3 regions of the Lentzea miocenica genome follow, and region 1 is predicted to be linked to each of the others. Evidence: riboswitches for the same ligand, from Rfam matches in the RefSeq annotation. Region 1 holds a riboswitch; each other region holds the start of a gene.
What was found. A riboswitch is a leader RNA that binds a small molecule or an ion and turns the genes downstream of it on or off. The one in region 1 is predicted to bind glycine.
Positions count from the first base shown of each region.

Region 2: it holds a riboswitch for glycine, as region 1 does, so the genes downstream of both, gcvH (glycine cleavage system protein GcvH) here and gcvT (glycine cleavage system aminomethyltransferase GcvT) in region 1, are expected to answer to the same signal.
Region 3: it holds a riboswitch for glycine, as region 1 does, so the genes downstream of both, gcvP (aminomethyl-transferring glycine dehydrogenase) here and gcvT (glycine cleavage system aminomethyltransferase GcvT) in region 1, are expected to answer to the same signal.

Region 1 is NZ_JAXAVW010000027.1:134,791-141,724, reverse strand. It holds gene glyA (serine hydroxymethyltransferase) at 1-906, opposite strand, end outside; gene gcvT (glycine cleavage system aminomethyltransferase GcvT) at 920-2,014, opposite strand; glycine riboswitch at 2,114-2,204, opposite strand; glycine riboswitch at 2,206-2,296, opposite strand; gene SK803_RS30305 (DUF3817 domain-containing protein) at 2,342-2,644, opposite strand; gene SK803_RS30300 (hypothetical protein) at 2,659-3,039, opposite strand; gene SK803_RS30295 (helix-turn-helix transcriptional regulator) at 3,094-3,588, opposite strand; gene SK803_RS30290 (hypothetical protein) at 3,753-3,932, opposite strand; gene SK803_RS30285 (CaiB/BaiF CoA transferase family protein) at 4,270-5,394, opposite strand; gene SK803_RS30280 (acyl-CoA dehydrogenase family protein) at 5,391-6,527, opposite strand; gene SK803_RS30275 (GNAT family N-acetyltransferase) at 6,633-6,934, shown strand, end outside.
Region 2 is NZ_JAXAVW010000009.1:232,673-239,606, forward strand. It holds gene SK803_RS13460 (LAGLIDADG family homing endonuclease) at 1-1,445, shown strand, start outside; gene SK803_RS13465 (winged helix-turn-helix transcriptional regulator) at 1,534-1,887, shown strand; gene SK803_RS13470 (L-serine ammonia-lyase) at 1,903-3,267, opposite strand; gene gcvH (glycine cleavage system protein GcvH) at 3,300-3,680, opposite strand; glycine riboswitch at 3,743-3,836, opposite strand; gene SK803_RS13480 (alpha-L-fucosidase) at 3,986-6,226, shown strand; gene ald (alanine dehydrogenase) at 6,329-6,934, shown strand, end outside.
Region 3 is NZ_JAXAVW010000058.1:15,635-22,568, reverse strand. It holds gene SK803_RS43940 (Clp protease N-terminal domain-containing protein) at 1-900, shown strand, start outside; glycine riboswitch at 957-1,052, shown strand; gene gcvP (aminomethyl-transferring glycine dehydrogenase) at 1,213-4,104, shown strand; gene SK803_RS43930 (hypothetical protein) at 4,150-4,332, opposite strand; gene SK803_RS43925 (class I SAM-dependent DNA methyltransferase) at 4,345-4,950, opposite strand; gene SK803_RS43920 (maleylpyruvate isomerase family mycothiol-dependent enzyme) at 4,943-5,602, opposite strand; gene SK803_RS43915 (DUF3224 domain-containing protein) at 5,605-5,982, opposite strand; gene SK803_RS43910 (helix-turn-helix transcriptional regulator) at 6,032-6,934, shown strand, end outside.

The sequences.
Region 1 (6,934 bases):
CAGCCGCTCAGCCAGAATCCGCGCCCCTTCAAGGGTGCGACGCTGCCGGTCAGCGAACTCCGGTGAAGCCGCGTGCTTGAACGCCACCGCCTTGGCCGCGATCACGTGCTCCAGCGGACCGCCCTGCTGCCCCGGGAACACCGCCGAGTTGATCTTCTTGGCGATGTCCGCCTCGTTCGACAGGATCACGCCACCACGAGGCCCACCAAGGGTCTTGTGCGTCGTCGTGGTCGTGACGTGCGCGTGCGGCACCGGAGACGGGTGCAGCCCCGCGGCCACGAGCCCGGCGAAGTGCGCCATGTCGACCATCAGGTAGGCGTCGACCGAGTCCGCGATCCGGCGGAACTCGGCGAAGTCCAGCTGACGCGGGTAGGCGGACCACCCGGCGACGATCAGCTTGGGACGGTGCTCCGCGGCCAGGCGCTCGACCTCGGCCATGTCGACGCGGCCGTCATCGTCGGACACGTGGTACGGCACGACGTTGTAGAGCTTGCCGGAGAAGTTGATGCGCATGCCGTGGGTCAGGTGGCCGCCGTGCGCCAGGTCCAGGCCCAGGATCGTGTCGCCCGGCTGGAGCAGCGCGAACATCGCGGCGGCGTTGGCCTGCGCGCCCGAGTGCGGCTGGACGTTGGCGAAGCCGGCGCCGAAGAGCGACTTGATGCGTTCGATGGCCAGGCGCTCGACGACGTCCACGTGCTCGCAGCCGCCGTAGTAGCGGCGGCCGGGGTAGCCCTCGGCGTACTTGTTGGTCAGCACCGAGCCCTGTGCCTGGAGCACCGAGACGGGCGTGAAGTTCTCCGAGGCGATCATCTCGAGGGTGCCCTGCTGGCGCGCCAGCTCGGCGGCAACGGCCTCGGCGACCTCGGGGTCGTACTCCGCGAGGGAGGCGTTGAACTGGTCGGACATCTGGAAGATCTCCCTACTTGGCGCGCTTGTAGAACGGAAGTGCGACGACCTCGACCGGCTGCTTCTTGCCGCGGACGTCGACCAGCAGTGGGGTGCCGGGCTCGGCGCTCGCCCTGGACACGTAGGCCATGGCGACCGAGTAGCCCAGCGTCGGGGACAGGGCGCCCGAGGTGACCTCACCGACGACCTCGTCGCCGTTGAGCACCGCGTAGCCGTGGCGCGGGGCGCGGCGCTCGGGGGTCTTCAGTCCTACCAGTACCGAGTCCACATCGGACTCCGCCACCTTCGCCAGCGCGTCGCGGCCCACGAAGTCGCCCGGCTTCTCGAGCTTCACGACGCGGCCCAGACCGGCGTGATACGGCGTGAGGGAGGTCGTGAGTTCGTTGCCGTACAACGGCATTCCGGCTTCGAGACGCAACGTGTCGCGGCAGCCGAGTCCGCACGGCTTGAGCTCGTGCGACTCACCCGCGGAAAGCAGCGCGGCCCAGACAGCGGGCGCGTCGGCCGGAGCCACGAAGAGCTCGAAGCCCTCCTCGCCCGTGTAACCGGTGCGTGCGAGCAGCGCGTCGACGCCGGCGACGGTGGACGGGTACGAGGCGTAGTACTTGACCGTGGACAGGTCGGTCTCGGTCAGCCCGGACAGGATCTCGACCGACTTCGGGCCCTGGATCGCGATCAGCGCGTAGTCGGTCGACTTGTCCGCGACCTCGACGTCGAAACCGGCGGCGCGCTCGACGAGGGCCTCGGCGACGACGAGGGCGTTGGAGGCGTTCGCGACGACCATGAACTCCTGGTCGCCCAGGCGGTACACGATCAGGTCGTCGATCACGCCGCCGTCGGCCTGGGTGATCATCGTGTAGCGGGCCTTGCCGACGGCCAGCGCGGAGATGTGGCCGACCAGCGCGTAGTCGAGCGCCTCGCCGGCCTGCGGTCCGGTCAGGACGATCTCACCCATGTGCGTGAGATCGAACAGGCCCGCGGTGGTGCGCACGGCGTGGTGCTCGGCGAGCTCGCTGGAGTAGCGCAGCGGCATCCGCCAGCCCGCGAAGTCGGTGAACATCGCGCCGAGCTGCTCGTGCTCGGCGTTCAGAGGCGTGAGGCGGGACATCAGAACGCTCCTCCAGGGTGCGCCGAAGAGCCGGACGCGGCCGGCTGAGGCATCAGAAGAATGACACGGTCCATCGGAGACTCCTCACTAGAGCGAGCCTCCCCCTCTGTCATGAGCCTGAGAGCTTCGCCGCGCGCAGCGCGACTTGCACCGTGGGCGAGGCTGCCGAGCAGCCTGCTTTCCAGAGTTGCCTTCGTCGTGCGGTACCTGTACCTGAGAGATTCCGGGGAGGAGTTGCTCCTTCGGCGCCTCCGCTGAAGGAGGCTCTCCCGCGCGACATCGACGGCCGTGTTCAGTTGTCAGCCCCAGACGCTAGCAGGCCAAACGTCACAGCGGCACGCCCTGCGCAGTCTTCTCGACCACCTTGCGCTCCGCCCAGAACGACAGGAACGGGATGGTGCCGGCGAGCAGCACGAGCGCGGTGCCCTTGATCGACCAGCGCAGCTTCAGCGCCAGGTCGACGGAAAACACCAGGTAGATGGCGTAGAGGAAGCCGTGGATCGGGCCGACGACCTTCATCGCGCCGTCCATGTCCGCGGCGTACTTGAGCACCATCGCCACGACCAGGAGCAGCAGGAAGACTCCGACCACGTAAGCCATGACCCTGAACCGGGTCAACGCACCCTTCATCTGCCCGCCTTCGCTCAACGACCGTCCCGCGCGTTGAGGTTCGCGAGCATGCGGTTGTAGGCCGCGAGCTCCGCGTCTTCTTCGTCGTCGAGGTACTCGACAGGCGCGGGTTTGACGGCGTCAACGGTAGCCACTGGCCTGGGAGCGGCCGCAACCGGCTCGGCTGCGAGATCCGCGTCACGGTTCTGGCGCGCCAAACGGCGGAAACGCCACACCATGAAGGCCGGGAAGAGGCCGAAGAGCGGCCACTGGAGCACGTAGCCGAGGTTCTGGAACGTGCCGCTGGCGGACTCGAAGCGCTGCCACTGCCACCACGCGAGCCCGCAACAGGCGATCAGTGCGACCAGGCAGCCGAGCCCGATCAACACTCGTTGGGGAGTAAGGAGGCCGCGCACGGCCTCCACACTACTTGGATACAGGGCTGCCGCCTCCGACAGCCCGTTCCCTACCTATGCCACGCCGTCCCGGCGCTGCCTCTGCAGACGAGCAACACACCAGGCCGCGGCGGAACCGCGGCGAAGGTGCTGGAGAACCGTCATCGGTCCCAGGCGCCGCCCGAGGTCAGCAGGAGACAGGCCCGCCGCGCGGTAGTCGAGCGCGCGCTGGTCCAACGGGCTGATGCCCGCGTCCCACCACTGCTCGGCCTCTGCGACGTCGCCAACCAGCTGCCAGTAGCTCGCCGCGGCGGCGAGCAGTGCCTCGGGTGCCTCCGGCGCCCGCTTGCGCATCGCGGCCACGTAGGCCGGATCCGCCGAGTCGACCTTGACCAAGCCACGCGACGACCCGCCCCTGCTTCCCCGCTGTGCGGGGATGCCAGGCGCCGAGGGGGGAGCCTCAGCGAGCCATGCGTTCTTGATCCGGTTCACCTCCTGCATCTCTGCGTCATCAGACCGTTCAGCCGCCCACTGCTGCAACAGCTCGTGGACCCCGGAGTCCTCGACCATATGTGCCTCCTCGTCGGTCGGGGATCGGCCATTGCAGCGGAAGGTATTCGGTAGGTCTGACAATCGCCAGACCCTGAATCCCCAGAACACCCGTTACCAGTGCGTGATTGGCCTCTTTCCACCCATCCGGCTCAACGTGGCCGGCCAAGGATCACCCAGGGTCACTAGCTGATCGGGGTTGCCGTCCCGAAGAGGCTCCTGATGAAGGTGATGATCGACTCCGCGCCCTGACGCAGCCAGCCGAGGACCTGCTGCACCGCCGAAGCGGACTGCTCGGGCTGGGTGATCAGGAGGAACAGCACCAGCGCGACGCCCGCCAGCACTAGCACCTTCTTGAGGTTCACAGGTACCTCTCCGTCCATGTCGCTCACCGGTCAGGCGGCGGACCGCCCGTGTCACCCGTCATGGTCCCTCATTCACCCTTGCGATGAACAACGACCACGCCCAACTGGTCCTAGGATCCACCAGCGGCGCACGCCTGCACGACGGCCAATGTCACCCGAATGGCGGCTAAAGAGGGGCCTCAACTGCGCCGATGTCCTGGGCACGAGGTGAACACGGACTCCCTCGCATCCCACAGCTTGGACCAGAGACTGTTGCACCGGGCCTCACCCGGATGCCGGACCACCGACATCACGTTCTGTCACGCCGTCGTGTCTCCATTAATACGCACGCGAGCATTCATCCAATTACTCCTGCCCGCCGCAGTTCCATAATTTGGGCCTCCGCCACACCCATGTCGGCAAGCACTTCCGCGGTGTTCACCCCAGCCGTTACCGGGGGCGCCGGAACCGTCGTCGGGGTCCGGTCGAACCGGGGCGCCGGCGCCGGGTGCAAGGCCCCCTCGACGTCCACGAACGAGGCACGCGCCGCGTTGTACGGATGGCGCGCCGCCTCGGCAGGGGTCAGAACCGGTGCCAGGCACGCGTCCGTGTCCCGCGCGAGGTCCGCCCACTCGTCCCGGGTCCGGGTCTTCACCGCCGCCGCGATGCGTTCCCGCAGCTCAGGCCAGTTGGCCGGGTCGTTGCGCGACGGCGCGTCCTCCAGGCCCAGCACGCCCACCAGGTCGGCGTAGAACTTCTCCTCCAACGCGCCCAGAGCCACGTACCGCCCGTCCGCGGCCTTGTAGACGTCGTAGAACGGCACTCCACCGTCGAGCATGTTCTCGCCGCGCCCGCCCTGCCACATGCCCGCGGACTTCATCCCGTGCAGGAACGTCGTGAGCAGCGCCGCCCCGTCGACCATGGCCGCGTCGACGACCTGGCCACGTCCGGAGCGCTCGCGTTCGTACAAGGCGGCGAGCACGCCCAGGGCCAGCAGCAGCCCTCCCCCGCCGAAGTCGCCGAGGAAGTTCACCGGGAACACCGGCGGCCCACCAGCACGTCCGACGGGGTCCAGGGCACCCGCCACGGCGATGTAGTTGATGTCGTGACCGGCGCGCTGAGCCAGCGGCCCGTCCTGGCCCCAGCCGGTCATGCGTCCATATACAAGGCGCGGGTTGCGAGCGAGGCACTGCGCAGGACCGATGCCCAGCCGCTCGGTCACGCCCGGCCGGAAGCCCTCGACCAGCACGTCCGAGCGTTCGACCAGCCCCAGCACCAGTTCGGCGCCTTCCGGCCTGCGGGTGTCGATGGCGATCGAGCGCCGGTTGCGGGTCAGGAAGTCGCCGGGGACCGTCGGGTGGCTGCCGGGTTTGTGCACCTGGATGACGTCCGCCCCGAGGTCCGCGAGCACCATGCAGCCGAACGGCGCGGGCGCGAGCCCCGCCAGTTCGACGACGCGCAGTCCTGCCAGCGGCCCCGTCACAGGGACCTCGCGATGATTTCCTTCATGATCTCGTTCGTGCCGCCGAAGATCCGCTGCACGCGGGCGTCGGACCAGGCACGTGCGATCGGGTACTCGTTCATGTAGCCGTAGCCGCCGAAGAGCTGCACGCACTCGTCGACGACCTTGCCCAGCCGGTCGCTGGCCCACCACTTGGCCATCGCCGCGGTCGGGATGTCCAGCTCGCCACGCAGATGCTTCTCGATGCACTCGTCGATGAACGCCCTGGTCACGGCCGCCTCGGTGGCGCACTCGGCGAGCTTGAAGCGGGTGTTCTGGAACTTCATCAGCTCCTTGCCGAACGCCGTGCGCTCCTTCACGTACTTCAGCGTCACGTCGACGGCCGCCTCGATGCCCGCGATCGAGCACACGCCGATGATCAGGCGTTCCTGCGGCAGCTGGTGCATGAGCTGGACGAACCCGAGGCCCTCCTGGTCGCCCAGCAGGTTCGCGGCGGGCACCCGGACGTCGTCGAAGAACAGCTCCGCGGTGTCCTGCCCCTTCATGCCGACCTTGTCGAGCACACGGCCGCGCCGGATGTCGTTCTCCACGACGATCAGCGAGATGCCCTGCGCGCCCTGGGCGGGGTCGGTCTTGGCGACCACGATCACCAGGTCGGCGTGCACGCCGTTCGTGATGAACGTCTTCGAGCCGTTGATGACGTACTCGTCGCCGTCCCTGATCGCCTTCGTGCGGATGCCCTGCAGGTCGGAGCCCGCGCCGGGTTCGGTCATCGCGATCGCGCCGACGTACTCGCCGGACGCGAGCTTGGGCAGCCAGCGCTGCTTCTGGTCTTCGGAGCCGTACGAGTTGAGGTAGTGGGCGACGATGCCGCTGTGCACGCTGTTGCCCCACGAGCTGTCGCCCGCGCGTGCCTGCTCCTCCAACAACACGGCCTCGTGTGCGAACGTGCCGCCACCGCCCCCGTACTCCTCGGGGATGCTCAGGCACAGCAGCCCGACGTCACCCGCGCGGCGCCACAGGTCGCGGTCGACCTGCTTCTGCTCGGCGAAGCGTTCCTGGTGCGGCGCGACCTCCTTCTCCATGAACGTGCGGGCGAGCTGGCGCAACTGGTCCAGGTCGCTGTCCATCCACCGCGATCGACGCTCTGCCATGCGTTCACGAAACCACCGGGCGGTGAACCACGCCATGACCGGCGCGCCAGGCCGTCACCCGAAAAACTGAGCGAAATTCCCACCCCGTCAGCCAGACTGCTCTGCATGCAGATCCACCAGGTCACGCCGGACGAGTGGCGGCTGTGGCGGGACATCCGGCTGGAAGCGCTGGCCAGCGACCCGGAGGAGTTCGGCTCGACGCTCGCCCGCGAGGAGGAGTACAGCGAGTTGGACTGGCGGTCCAAGCTGGTCGAGGGCGTGCGGCTGGTGGCTCTCGACGACGAGCCGGTCGGACTCGTGGCGGGCGCGCCGGAGCCGCAGGGCCTCTACCTCTACTCGATGTGGGTGAGTTCGTCGCACCGCGGCCGCGGGCTCGGGGAGGCGCTGGTCCGCGAGGTGCTGGCGTG
Region 2 (6,934 bases), on a different contig from region 1:
TCCACGGTGATCCTGACGACGGCGCAGTGACGTTCATGCGGGAGTACGCGGCGAAGCACGATTGCCGGGTGACGGAGACTGCGAACGGCCGGATCGTCAGGCTGCGGTTCCCGTTCAAGCAGTGGAAGCGCAACCCGCTGGCCGAGATTCTGCGTGCTTACGACGTGTGGGGCAAGCGGTGCGAGGTCAAGTCTCTGCCCAACCGGCCTTTCAGCCGAGAGTTCTGGATCGGCGCGCTCTCCGGGCTGATCGACACCGACGGATGCGTGCGTGAGCGGGTCAACCCGAAGGGCACGGTGCATGGCACTGTCGAGTACGCGACAGTGTCACGGCGGCTGGCCGAGCAGGTCTCGGACGCGCTGCTTCGGCTTGGTGTCACCAACATCGTCCGCGAGCGCGCGCCACAAGTGCGCAGTGGCCGCATTCAGAGCCGGCACCCGCTTCACATCGTCGAGGTCAACCGGGCGACCGCGGTGGTGCGGCTGGCCAGCCTGCTCGATCTTCGGATCGGATACAAGGCGACCAAGCTCGCACAGCTGGCGGAGCAGCTTGCGCACGTGGCACCAGCGAGCAGCGACATGCACGGCTACGACGAGGCCGTCGCACTGGACCGGGTCGTGTCGGTCGAAGACGGAGGTGAGCGTCCGACGTACTGCGTGACTGTGGAGCCGTCGAACGTGTTCGTGGCGGCAGGGTTGGTCACCGGCAACTGCCTTCGCAACCTCAGGAACTTCGACGAGGCGGGCATGTCCGACGAGGTCGCGGCAGCCGTCGCGGCACGGCTGGCCGACCCGGGCCAGGTCGCTCGCTCGCGGCAGTTCCCGTTTCGGTTCCTGTCGGCGTACGAGGCGGCACCGAGCCTGCGCTGGGGCCACGCCCTGGACCAGGCGCTGCAGGCGTCGCTGAGCAACCTGCCCGCGCTGCCGGGCCGGTCGCTGATCCTCATCGACACCTCGGCGTCGATGACGCACGGCACGATCTCGGCGAAGTCGAAGGTCACCCCGGCCAAGGCCGCGGCGGTGTTCGGCGTCGCACTGGGTGCCAAGGGCGAGCAGGTCGACGTGGTCGGCTTCGCGGACGGCACGTTCCGGCACGACATCGCGCGCGGGGCGTCGGTGATCCGCACGGTCGGCCGGTTCCTGAAGCGGATCGGCGAGGTCGGGCACGGCACCGACATCACCGGGTCGCTGAAGCGGGCCTACCGGGGTCACGACCGCGTGTTCATCATCTCGGACATGCAGACGATCGGCGGGCACTACGGCCAGGGCGTCTCGGACGTCGTGCCGTCGCACGTGCCGATCTACGGCTTCAACCTGGGCGGATACCAGAAGGCGGCGTACGCGACCGGCAAGGCCAACCGGCACGAATTCGGTGGCCTGACCGACGCGACTTTCCGGATGGTGCCGCTGCTCGAAGCAGGCCGGAACGCCGACTGGCCGTTTTAGGAAGTGAGGGCCCGCACACGCTGAGTGCGGGCCCTTCACCATTGCCACTTACTTTTCGTAAGCGTTTTCACCAGGTATCCTGGCCGCCATGGAGTACAACGTGTTCGCGAAGGCGTGCCCGTCACGTCCCACGCTGGAGCACGTCACCGGCCGGTGGGGCAGCCTCACGATGAGCGCGCTCCTCGACGGCCCGCTGCGCTTCAACGAGCTGCGCCGCCGGGTCGACGGGGTCAGCGAGAAGATGCTCTCGCAGACGCTGCACGCGCTGGAGCGGGACGGGCTCGTGCACCGCGACGCCCAGCCGACGAACCCGCCGCGCGTCGACTACACCCTCACGCCGCTCGGCCGCGACACCGCCGAGCGGCTGCTCGCGCTGATCCAGATGCTGGAGGCGCGCATGCCGGAGGTGCTGGCGGCCCAGCAGGCGTACGACGCCCGCTAGACCTCCTCACGGCGTTCAGCACTCGATGACGTTCACGGCGAGACCGCCACGTGCGGTCTCCTTGTACTTCACCGACATGTCCTTGCCGGTGTCCCGCATGGTCTTGATGACCTTGTCGAGCGACACGAAGTGCGAACCGTCGCCGCGCAACGCCATCCGCACGGCGGTGATCGCCTTGATCGACGCGACGGCGTTGCGTTCGATGCACGGGATCTGCACCAGGCCGCCGATCGGGTCGCACGTCAGGCCGAGGTTGTGCTCCATCGCGATCTCGGCGGCGTTCTCGACCTGTTCGGGGGTGCCGCCGAGGACTTCGGCGAGCCCGCCGGCGGCCATCGAACAGGCCGAGCCGACCTCGCCCTGACAGCCGACCTCGGCGCCGGAGATCGAGGCGTTCTCCTTGAACAGCACGCCGATCGCGCCCGCCGTGAGCAGGAACCGGACCACGCCGTCGTCGGAGGCTCCCGGCACGAACTTCGTGTAGTAGTGCAGCACCGCGGGCACGATGCCGGCCGCGCCGTTGGTCGGCGCGGTGACGACACGGCCGCCTGCCGCGTTCTCCTCGTTGACCGCCAACGCGAAGAGCGTGACCCAGTCCATGACCCGCAGCGGGTCGGTGACGAAGTGCTCCCGCTCCAGCGTTTTGCGCATCTCGGCGGCGCGGCGGCGGACCTTCAGGCCGCCGGGCAGGACGCCGTGCTCGTTGCAGCCGCGTTCGACGCACTCCTGCATGACGTGCCAGATGTGCAGAAGTCCTTGGCGCACCTCGTCCTCAGTCCGCCACGACAGCTCGTTGGCCATCATGATCTCGCTGATCGACATGCCAGTTTCGCGGCACCGCGCGAGGAGCTGGTCGCCGGTCAGGAACGGGTGCGGCAACGGCGTCGAGTCCGGTTTGATCCGGTCGGTGCCCGAGGCGTTCTCGTCGACGACGAAACCGCCGCCGATCGAGTAGTAGACGGCGCGCTCGACCGACTCGTCGCCGTGGAACGCCTCGAAGCTCATTCCGTTGGGGTGCAACGGAAGCGACTTTCGGCGGTGCATGACGAGATCGCGGTCGTGCACGAAACCGATCTCGTGCGCGCCGCCGAGCCGGAGCCGGCCGCTCGCGACGATCTCCTCGACCCTGACGGCCGCGACCGTCGGGTCGACTTCTTCCGGATGGTTGCCTTCGAGGCCGAGGAACACGGCCTTCGGGCTGCCGTGGCCGTGGCCGGTCGCACCGAGCGAGCCGAACAGCTCGACGCGCACCCGGTCCACTTCGGACACTCGTTCGCCGAGCTTCTCGACGAACATCGCCGCGGCGCGCATCGGTCCGACCGTGTGGGAGCTGGACGGTCCGATGCCGACGGAGAAAAGGTCGAAAACGCTGATCGCCACTGATCAGTCCTTCGTGGTGGTGGGGCGGTCAGTCAGATGTTGGTGAGTTCGGCGTACTTGGCCGCCGTGAGGAGGTTCTCCGCCGACTCGACGCGAACCCGGAACAGCCAGCCGGCGCCGTACGGGTCGTTGTTGACGATCGCCGGGTCGTCGACGACAGCGCTGTTGACCTCGATCACCTCACCGGTGACGGGCGAGAACAGGTCGCTGACTGACTTCGTGGACTCCAGCTCGCCGCAGACCGCGTTGGTGACGACCTTGGCACCGACCTCAGGCAGCTGGACGAAGACGATGTCGCCGAGCGCGTCGGCGGCGTATTCGGTGATTCCGCAGGTCAGGGGGTCCTGGGTGCCCGGCGTCCAGTCGACCCACTCGTGCTCGACGGTGTAGAGCAGGTTCTCGGGGAACTCCACGGCGACTCCTCTGGCTGTGACGGGTCAGGAAACATGCGTCCCCCTCCGCCGTGCAGAGTTGCCTACCCCGAGCGGTCTCGCTGCCTGAGAGTGTGCGGGAGCTTGCCCCTTCGGCGCCCCGACCTGATCGGTCGAGGTCTCTCCCACTCGGGTTCCGGTGCCCAGTGATCAACACTGCGCACCACGGCCGGTCTTCAGTTCTCGACCGCGAACGCTATGTGCGGCCACCGCCAAGTGTCAACGCGAGATGGTTGACATCGGTGAGAGCGCTGCCAGGGTGAGGTGAGGCAGACATCGGAGGTCTCATGCGGAAACCGTTCATCGTCGCCTTGCTCGCCTCACTGGTGCTCACCCCTGTTCCCGCTGCCACCGCGGCCGAGGCACCAGCTCCTGTCACAGTCCCCATCGGCCACCTCTTCGACAACGACGGCATCGACACCGCGTCGGACCGGACCGGCGACTTCGACGGTTCCGGCTATGCCTTCCCGGCGGAGGCACTGCCGTCCGGGCAGGTCACGGCCGACGGCGTGCCGTACCTCTTCCCGGGTAATTCACAGGCCAAGAACAACGCCGTGGCCCTCGGGCAGCGGATCGAGCTTCCGCGCGGCCGTTATCTGACCGCGCACTTCCTGGTGGCGTCCTCGTACGGTGCGGCGGGCGGAACCGCGACCATGCACTACGCGGACGGGTCCACGACGACCGGTTCGATCAGCGGACCTGACTGGTACTCGGGCAGTGGTCCGATCTCCGCGCCGTTCCGGTACTCCCCCGGTGGCACCGACCAGCATCCCGTGTCGATCGGGACCGCCCAGCTCTGGGCAGATCCCCAGAAGGAGGCCGTCGGCATCACGCTGCCGGTGACGAACCCGGCCGTGGAGGGCAAGTCCTCGCTGCACGTGTTCGCGCTGTCCCTCCAACCGGCCGGCAAGGGCGCGGTGCTCGCGGTCCGGTCCGCGCGCAGCACGCCAAAGCTGCCGCGGCTGGGTGGCCAGACGATCGAGGCCACCGTCGTGAACCTCGGTGACCAGTGGGTTTCGAACGTCTCGGTGCGCGCGGAGGGGCTCGGTGTCGTGACGTTGCAACCGGCTCTCGTGCGCCGGCTGGCACCGGGCGAGGAGGCGCGGGTGCGGATCGGGATCCACGCCTACCGGACCGGCACGTTCGACGGGAAGGTCATCGCGACGTCCGGACGCGTCTCGGCCTCGCAGAACGCCAAGTTCTCGCTGGGTGTGGCGGACTACCAGGCGACCGACGCCTCGTTGGGCACGCACGAGTCGCCGTACTGGTTCGACGACGCCAAGTTCGGCATCTTCATCCACTGGGGCCTCTACTCGGTGCCCGCGTGGTCGCCACCGGGCGAGCAGTACGCGGAGTGGTACTGGCAGTGGATGCAGAACCCGGACAACGCCGTGCACCCGTACCACGCGGCGATGTTCGGGAAGGACTTCTCATACGACCAGTTCATCCCGCAGTTCACGGCCTCGAAGTTCGACCCGAAGGACTGGGTGAAGCTCTTCGAGGAGGCCGGTGCCAAGTACTACGTGCTGACCTCGAAGCACCACGAGGGTTTCGCGCTGTGGGACTCGAAGGTGTCCGGCCGCGACTCCGTCGATCTGGGACCGAAGCGCGACCTGGTCAAGGAGCTGTTCGACGCGTCGCGGAAGTACACGCCGGGGCTCAAGAACGGGCTCTACTTCTCGATGCCGGAGTGGTTCAACCCGGACAACCCGTGGTCGGGTCACGGACCTCGCAACCCGTACACGGGCGCCGCCGAGCCCTACACCGGCTACCAGTCCGGACGGGACTTCGTGCGCGACTACCAGGCGCCGCAGATGACCGAACTGGTCGACGGGTACGACCCGGACGTCATCTGGTGCGACATCGGCGGCGCGAACGACTCGCGGCGGGTGCTGGCCGACTACTTCAACAAGGCCAAGAACCGGGCCGTCCCGAAGGACGTGACGGTCGACGACAGGTGCGGCATCCCGACCCACGACTACACGACGCCGGAGTACGCGACGTACCCGAACACCGTGGTGAAGAAGTGGGAGGCCTCGCGCGGCCTCGACCCGCGTTCGTACGGGTGGAACCGGGCGACGCCGGACTCGATGTACATGACCGCCGACGAGGTGATCGACACGCTGGTCGACACGACGTCCAAGAACGGCAACTTCCTGCTCGACATCGGCCCGCGGGCGGACGGCTCGATCCCGGAGATCATGCGGCAGCGCCTGCGTGAGACGGGCGCCTGGTTGAAGACCAACGGCGAGTCGATCTACGGCACGACGTACTGGTCGCGGATGGCCCAGCTGGGTTCGCTGCGGTTCACGGTGAAGCCCAACGAGGCGTTCTACATCACCTCGTTGGTCCAGCCGGGGTCACAGCTGGTGGTCGACGCTCCAGTGCCGCTCAAGGACGGCGACAAGATCACGTTGCTAGGTCATGACAGGCCCCTGAAATGGACCCGATCGAGTGGAAAACTGGTGGTCGACGTGCCTGCGGGCGTTGGCCGGCACGCATGGGTCTTCAAGGTGGCTTTGTCCTGACAGAACAACCGGACAGTGACCGGATAGTGCGATCCGCACGGTGACATGACCTTCGGGGTGCCCCACATTGTGAGATGTCGGCCACCGAACGGAGGAGTCATCGTGCGGATCGCAGTTCCCCGCGAGATCAAGAACCACGAGTACCGCGTCGCTCTCACCCCTGCCGGTGCCCACGAACTGACCAGTCGCGGCCACGACGTCTTCGTCGAGCAGGGCGCAGGACTCGGTTCCGCCATCACCGACGAGGAGTACCTCGCCGCGGGCGCCAAGATCCTCGCGACCGCCGACGACGTCTGGGCCGAGGGCGACATGGTCCTCAAGGTCAAGGAGCCCATCGCGTCGGAGTACCCCCGCCTGCGCGCCGGCCAGACCCTCTTCACGTACCTGCACCTCGCCGCCGACAAGCCGCTGACCGAGGCCCTGCTGGCCTCCGGCACCACGGCCATCGCCTACGAGACCGTGCAGCTCCCGAACCGTTCGCTGCCGCTGCTCGCCCCGATGTCCGAGGTCGCGGGCCGGCTGGCCCCGCAGGTCGGCGCGTTCTCGCTGATGAAGCCCTCCGGCGGCCGTGGCGTGCTGCCCGGCGGCGTCCCCGGCGTCGCCCCGGCCCGCGTGGTCGTGATCGGCGGCGGCGTGGCGGGCGTCAACGCCGCGACGATCGCCGTCGGCATGGGCGCGGACGTGCAGATCCTCGACACCAACGTCGAC
Region 3 (6,934 bases), on a different contig from region 1:
TCCCGGCTGGAGTTCGGCTTCGTCGGCACCGAGAACCTGCTGATCGCCCTGGCGGACACGATCGGCCCCGGCCGCAGGCTGGGCGTGAAGTCGGTGCGGGCACAGGCGATGGCGCGGGGTGTCGACAACTGGGCCGGTGACGACGGCGGGTCCGGCGACCCCGGTCCGGACGTGACCGCGTTGATGCGCGCGGCCCACGACCACGTCCTCGTCGAGCCCGCGCTGCCGGCGAGTCGTGCGCTGGACGGGTGTCTGCGCGCGGCGATCGCCGCGGCCGGCGACGGTGTGCTGACCACGACCCACCTCTCGGTGGCGTTGCTGTCGCTCGAGTCCGGACGGGCCGCTGACCTGTTCACCGTCCTGCGCGTGGACGTCGACGCCACGACCGCGGCCGTGCGGAAGGCCGCGCAACCGGAAGAGGCTCCAGCCGTGTATCTGCTGCGCCGGGCCGGCGCGTTGGAGGGTGACTCCGGTGGCGGCTACGTGCGGTGGCTGATCCGGTTCGTCGCCCGCGGCCAGGGCCTGGGCGGACCGGTGCTGACCGTGGTGCGGAACGAGGCGACGAGGCTCGCTGTGGCAGCCGGACGCCAGGAAGCAACGGCCGCCGACCTCGTGGCGGCGGTGCTGACGGTCGACCACCAGCTGACGGTCGCCGGGCGGCGGTTGCGGCCGGAGTTCGAGTCCGGTGGGGCGGCGGCGCTGCGTGCGGCGGGAGTGGATCCGGCCACGTTGCCGGCCGCGACCGGTGCCGGGGTCGAGAGGTTCGTCGAGGGCGCGAAGCTCGTCGCGGCCCAGCGCGGGGACGAGGTGGTGAGCACCTCGCACCTGCTGGTGGCGGTGCGCGAGGACCTGCTCGACCCGGTCGGCAGGGTGCTGCGCGGTCTCGCTGTTGAGACGTAGGTCGCGTCCTTGGGGACTAGCTGGGCTGCCTGCGGGTATTCTTCACGGGTAGTCGCTGAACTCAGGCGGGAGAGTCCGGGCTTCGAGCCCGGCGCCGAAGGAGCAAGTCCCTCCCCGGGAACCTCTCAGGCATCCAGGACCGCATGAGCTAGACGCCTCTGGAAAGTGGACCGCCGAAGAGTTTTCGGGGGTCCCGCCGACGGTGAAAGCCCCGCGTCACAACGGGGTGAACCTCTCAGGCGCCCGTCACGGGTACGGACAGAGCGGGGAGGGCACAGGACACGTGTGCCCGCAGCCACCCGGAGGCGTTTGATGACGCAGGACCGCATTCCGCTCGCCGCTCTCGAGCACGGCACCCCGTTCGCCGACCGCCACGTCGGTCCGCGCCCCGCCGAACTGGCGCGCATCCTCGACGTCATCGGCGTCGGATCGCTGGAGGAGCTGGCGCAGCGCGCGGTGCCTTCGTCGATCCACGAGCGCGACCTCGTGCTCGACCTGCCGGCCCCGGCCACCGAGACCGAGGCGCTGGCCGAGCTGCGTGAGCTCGCGTCGCAGAACCGCCCGATGACGCAGATGATCGGCCTCGGCTACTACGACACCGTCACGCCGGGCGTCATCCTGCGCAACGTGCTGGAGTCGCCCGCCTGGTACACCGCGTACACGCCGTACCAGCCCGAGATCTCGCAGGGCCGGCTCGAGGCGCTGCTGAACTTCCAGACCATGGTCGGCGACCTGACCGGCCTGCCGGTCGCGAACGCGTCCATGCTGGACGAGTCGACCGCCGCCGCCGAGGCCATGACCCTGGTGCGCCGCGCCGGTCGCTCGAAGTCGAACAAGTTCGTCGTCGACGCCGACACGCTGCCGCAGACGCTGGCCGTCATCGAGACGCGCGCCGAGCCGCTGGGCATCGAGATCGTCGTCGCCGACCTGTCGCAGGGCATCGAGGGCCTCGGCCTGGGCGGCGACTTCTACGGCGTGCTGCTGTCGTACCCCGGTGCGTCCGGTGTGGTGCGCGACCAGGCCGCGCTGATCGAGGAGATCCACGCGGCGGGCGCGCAGGCCGTCGTCGTCGCGGACCTGCTGGCGCTGACGCTGCTGCGCGCGCCGGGCGAGATCGGCGCGGACGTCGTGGTCGGCACCACGCAGCGCTTCGGTGTGCCGATCGGCTTCGGCGGCCCGCACGCCGGGTACATGGCCGTCCGGTCCGGACTGGAGCGCCAGCTGCCCGGCCGACTGGTCGGCGTCTCCGTCGACTCCGACGGCTCGCTGGCCTACCGCTTGGCGTTGCAGACGCGTGAGCAGCACATCCGCCGTGAGAAGGCCACGTCGAACATCTGCACCGCACAGGTGCTGCTCGCCGTGATCGCCTCCATGTACGCGGTCTACCACGGTCCTGAGGGCCTGCGGTCGATCGCGACCCGCGTGCACCGACTGGCCACCGTGCTCGCCACGGGCCTGTGCGAGGCCGGTCTCGACGTCGTGCACGGCGAGTTCTTCGACACCGTCCAGGTGCGCGTCGAGGGCCAGGCCGCGGCGGTCGTCGCCAAGGCGCGCGAGGCCGGCATCAACCTGCGTCAGGTCGACGCCGACGTCGTGGCGATCGCCTGCGACGAGAAGACCACGCGCGCGCACCTCGTCGCCGTGTGGGAAGCCTTCGGTGTCACCGGGTCCGATGTGGACGCGATCGACGCCGACACCGCGGACGGCATCCCGGCCGACCTGCGCCGCACCTCCGACTACCTGACCCACCCGGTGTTCCACGCGCACCGCTCCGAGACCGCGCTGCTGCGGTACCTGCGTGCGTTGTCGGACAAGGACGTCGCGCTCGACCGCAGCATGATCCCGCTCGGTTCCTGCACGATGAAGCTGAACGCCACCGCGGAGATGGAGTCCATCACCTGGCCGGAGTTCTCGACGCTGCACCCGTTCGCGCCCGTCGAGGACGCCAAGGGTCTGCTGAAGATCGTCTCCGACCTGGAGGCGTGGCTCGCCGAGGTCACCGGCTACGACGCGGTGTCGTTGCAGCCCAACGCCGGTTCGCAGGGCGAGTTCGCCGGTCTGCTGGCGATCCGCGCGTACCACCGCGCGAACGGCAACGCCGACCGTGACGTCTGCCTGATCCCGTCGTCCGCCCACGGCACCAACGCCGCTTCCGCCGTCATGGCGGGCATGCGCGTCGTCGTCGTGAAGTGCGACGACAAGGGCAACATCGACATGGGTCACCTGCGCGAGACCGTCGCGGAGCACGCCGACGACCTCGCCGCGATCATGATCACCTACCCGTCGACCCACGGCGTGTACGAGGACACCGTCAGCGAGGTCTGCGGCCTGGTCCACGACGCGGGCGGCCAGGTGTACGTCGACGGCGCGAACCTCAACGCCCTGATCGGCCTGGCGCGCTACGGCAAGTTCGGTTCGGACGTCTCGCACCTGAACCTGCACAAGACGTTCTGCATCCCGCACGGCGGCGGTGGCCCCGGCGTCGGCCCGATCGGCGTCCGCTCGCACCTCGCGCCGTTCCTGCCGAACCACCCGCTGCAGCCCACCGCGGGCCCGGCGACCGGCGTCGGCCCGATCTCCGCCGCCCCGTGGGGTTCCGCGTCGATCCTGCCGATCTCGTGGGCCTACGTGCGCATGATGGGCGGCGACGGCCTGCGCCGCGCCACCCTGACCGCCGTGGCCGCCGCGAACTACGTCGCGCGCCGGCTGGACGAGCACTACCCGGTCCTCTACACCGGCGAGGGCGGCTTCGTGGCCCACGAGTGCATCCTCGACCTGCGCCCGATCACCAAGGCCACCGGCGTGACGGTGGACGACGTCGCCAAGCGCCTCGCCGACTACGGCCTGCACGCCCCGACGATGTCGTTCCCGGTCGCCGGCACCCTGATGGTCGAGCCGACCGAGTCCGAGGACCTGGCCGAGATCGACAGGTTCATCGACGCCATGATCGCCATCAAGCACGAGATCGACCGCGTTGGCTCCGGCGAGTGGACCGCGGAGGACAACCCGCTGCGCAACGCCCCGCACACCGCGGCCTGCGTGACCGTCGGCGAGTGGAACCACCCGTACACCCGCGAGGAGGCCGTCTACCCGGCCGGTACCGGTGCTCCGAAGATCTGGCCGCCGGTCCGCCGCATCGACGGCGCGAAGGGCGACCGCAACCTGGTCTGCTCCTGCCCGCCGCTCTCCGCGTACGGCAGCTGATCTAGGTAGAAAGGAAACGGGCGCACTCGGGGGTGCGCCCGTTTCTCATACCGCCGAAGGACAGGCGTCGTCGCCGCAGTTCTCGTCGACGCCGATGCCCGGCTTGTTCAGGTCGTGCTCGAACGCGTAGTGGAAGCACTCGGGGTGCATCCGCTCGAACAGCTCGAAGTCTTCCTGGTCCAGCTCGACGGTCTCGCCGCACCGCTGACACGTTTGTTCTTCTGACACGGGCAAATGGTCTCACCCGCGCCGTGCGAACAGGATCGCCCCGTCCGTGCCCAGCAACCACTGCGCCTCGACGGTGAACCCCGCCTCGCTCAGCCACCCGGCCACCCGCTCCGGCTGCCGCAGGTGAACGTGCACCCGCATCGGATGCCCGCCGTACCCCTGCTCCTTCAGCCGCGTCTCGTCGCCGGCGTGGAAGCCGATCATCAGCAACCCGTTGGGGCGCAACGCTTCCCGGAAGTGCTTGAAGACGGTGGGCACCTCGTCGTCCGGGATGTGGATCAACGACCAGAACGCGACGATCCCGGCCACCGCGTCGCCGAGCGGTTCGGTCATCGACCCGACCTCGAACCGCAGCCCCGGATGCTCGCGCCGGGCCAGTTCGATCATGCCCGGCGAGAGGTCCACTCCGAACACGTCCGCACCGAGCGCGTGCAGGTGCGCGGTGACCAGACCGGGACCACAGCCGACGTCCGCCACCGGCCCGTCCACCTCTTCGGCGAACAACCTGAGCGCGGCCCGCACGTGCGGCAGCCCGTTCAGCAGTTCACGCGTGTGCTCGGCATAGCTGACCGCGACCGTGTCGTACGAGTCGCGAGTGTCGGTGAGCCAATCACTCACTGAACGGCTCCGGCCGGTGCCGTCCGAACAACGCCAGCGCGGCGATCCAGACGTCCGGATCGCCGTCCCAGTCCAGCGCCTTGATCTGGTCCGCGGACCGCCGCCCGCCGATCGCCCGCATCAGCTCGAACGACGTCGTCCGCAACGTCCCGGCGGGATCCCCGTGCCCCAGCACCCGGTCGCCGTGCTCCAGCGTGATCCGCAGCGCCGGCACCTCGTTGTCCCGCATCCGCTGATCCAGCTGCTGCAACGGTTTCGTGAGCGCCGCCCGCACTGCCACGCCGTCCCGGTCGCCCGGAACCCCCAGCGCCGCGCGGAGATCGTGCTCGTGCGCCACCACCTCGGAGATCAGCACGGACCCCATGGGAGTGTCGAACAACGGCTCGGCGAGCTCCCGGTTCGCCTCCCACTCGGCGAAGGCGTCGGCCAGCGAGTTGTCCTTGCGGTCACGCACCTGCCGTTCGCCCCACTCGCCGGACTCGACACCGTCGAACCGGCGGTCCACGAAGTCACGCAGACCGCCGGCGAGGTGCGCCACCACGTCCTTGACGGACCAGCCGGGCGTCGCCGCGACCGGCGTCTGCGGATCCTGGCCCTCGACCAGCGAGGTGATCCGTTGCTTTGCCGCGTCGTAGATGGGGGCGTTGGTCATGTTCAGACCTCGTACTCCAGGGTGTAGGTGCCGCTGCCATCCTCCGCCCACTCGATCGTCGCCGCACCTCGCGCCCCGGTGTAGGCGCCGGTGCCGTCCAGGATCTCGATCGTGCCCTCGACAGCGGTGCGGTAGGCACCGACGTGCCGCAGCACCAGCGTGCCGTTGTCCGCGGTGATCTTCTCGAGCGCGGTCGTCCACGCCACGTCGTCGCCGTAGGACATGAGGTACCGGCAGTTCCCGATCCCGGTGACGTCACCCGTGTAGGCGAACTGGACGTGCGCCTCGGTCAGCTTGCGGCCCTCGACCTCCTTGTAGGGGCGGCCGTCCCAGGTGTTCTCGTCCCAGCTCTTCACTTCGATGGTTCCGGTTGCCTTCATGCGGACCACTCTGCTGGCAATTCCTGACAGTTCGTGTCAGGTTTGGCGAATGAAGTCCAGCCGGCTCATCCAGGTCCTCCTGCTCCTCCAGTCGCGGGGCCGGATGACGGCGGACGAGCTGGCAGAGGAGCTGGAGGTCTCGCCGCGCACGATCTACCGCGACATCGAGTCGCTGGGAGCCGCCGGCATCCCCGTCTACGCCGACCGCGGCCCCACCGGCGGCTACCAGCTGATCGACGGCTACCGCACCCGGCTGACCGGCCTGACCAGCGCGGAAGCCCAGTCGTTGTTCCTGGCCGGCCTTCCTGGACCCGCGGAGGAACTGGGTCTGAAGGAGGTCGCCGCCGCGGCCCAGCTCAAGCTGCTGGCCGCGCTCCCGACCGAGCTGCGGACGCGAGCCGAGCAGATCCGGCAGCGCTTCCACCTCGACACCCCGACGTGGTTCCGCGGCGACGACCCCACCGAGCACCTCGCCACCATCGCCGACGCCGTCTGGGAACAGCGCCGCGTGCGGATGACCTACCAGCGCTGGGGCAACCAGACCGTCGAACGCGAGGTCGACCCGTACGGCCTCGTGCTCAAGGCGGGCACCTGGTACTTCGTCGGCAGCGGCCGCACCTACCGCGTGTCGCGCGTGCTGGCCCTCGAAGCCCTCCCGGACACCTTCGAACGACCCCGCGACTTCGACCTCGCGCGGTACTGGGCCGAGTGGTCCGAGCAGTTCGAGGCCCGCATGTACGGCGAGCGCATCACCGTCCGGATGACGCGAGCGGGCCTCGGCAAGACCCAGTACCTGCTCAGCGGATACCAGGCACGCGTGGTCAGGGAGGCCGCGCCGCAACCGGGGGACGAGTTCGGTTTCCCGACCGAATCGACCCGGCACGCCGTCGCTGACCTGCTCAAATTCGGTGCGGACGTGGAGGTGCTCGCCCCGGCCGAACTGAGACGCGAA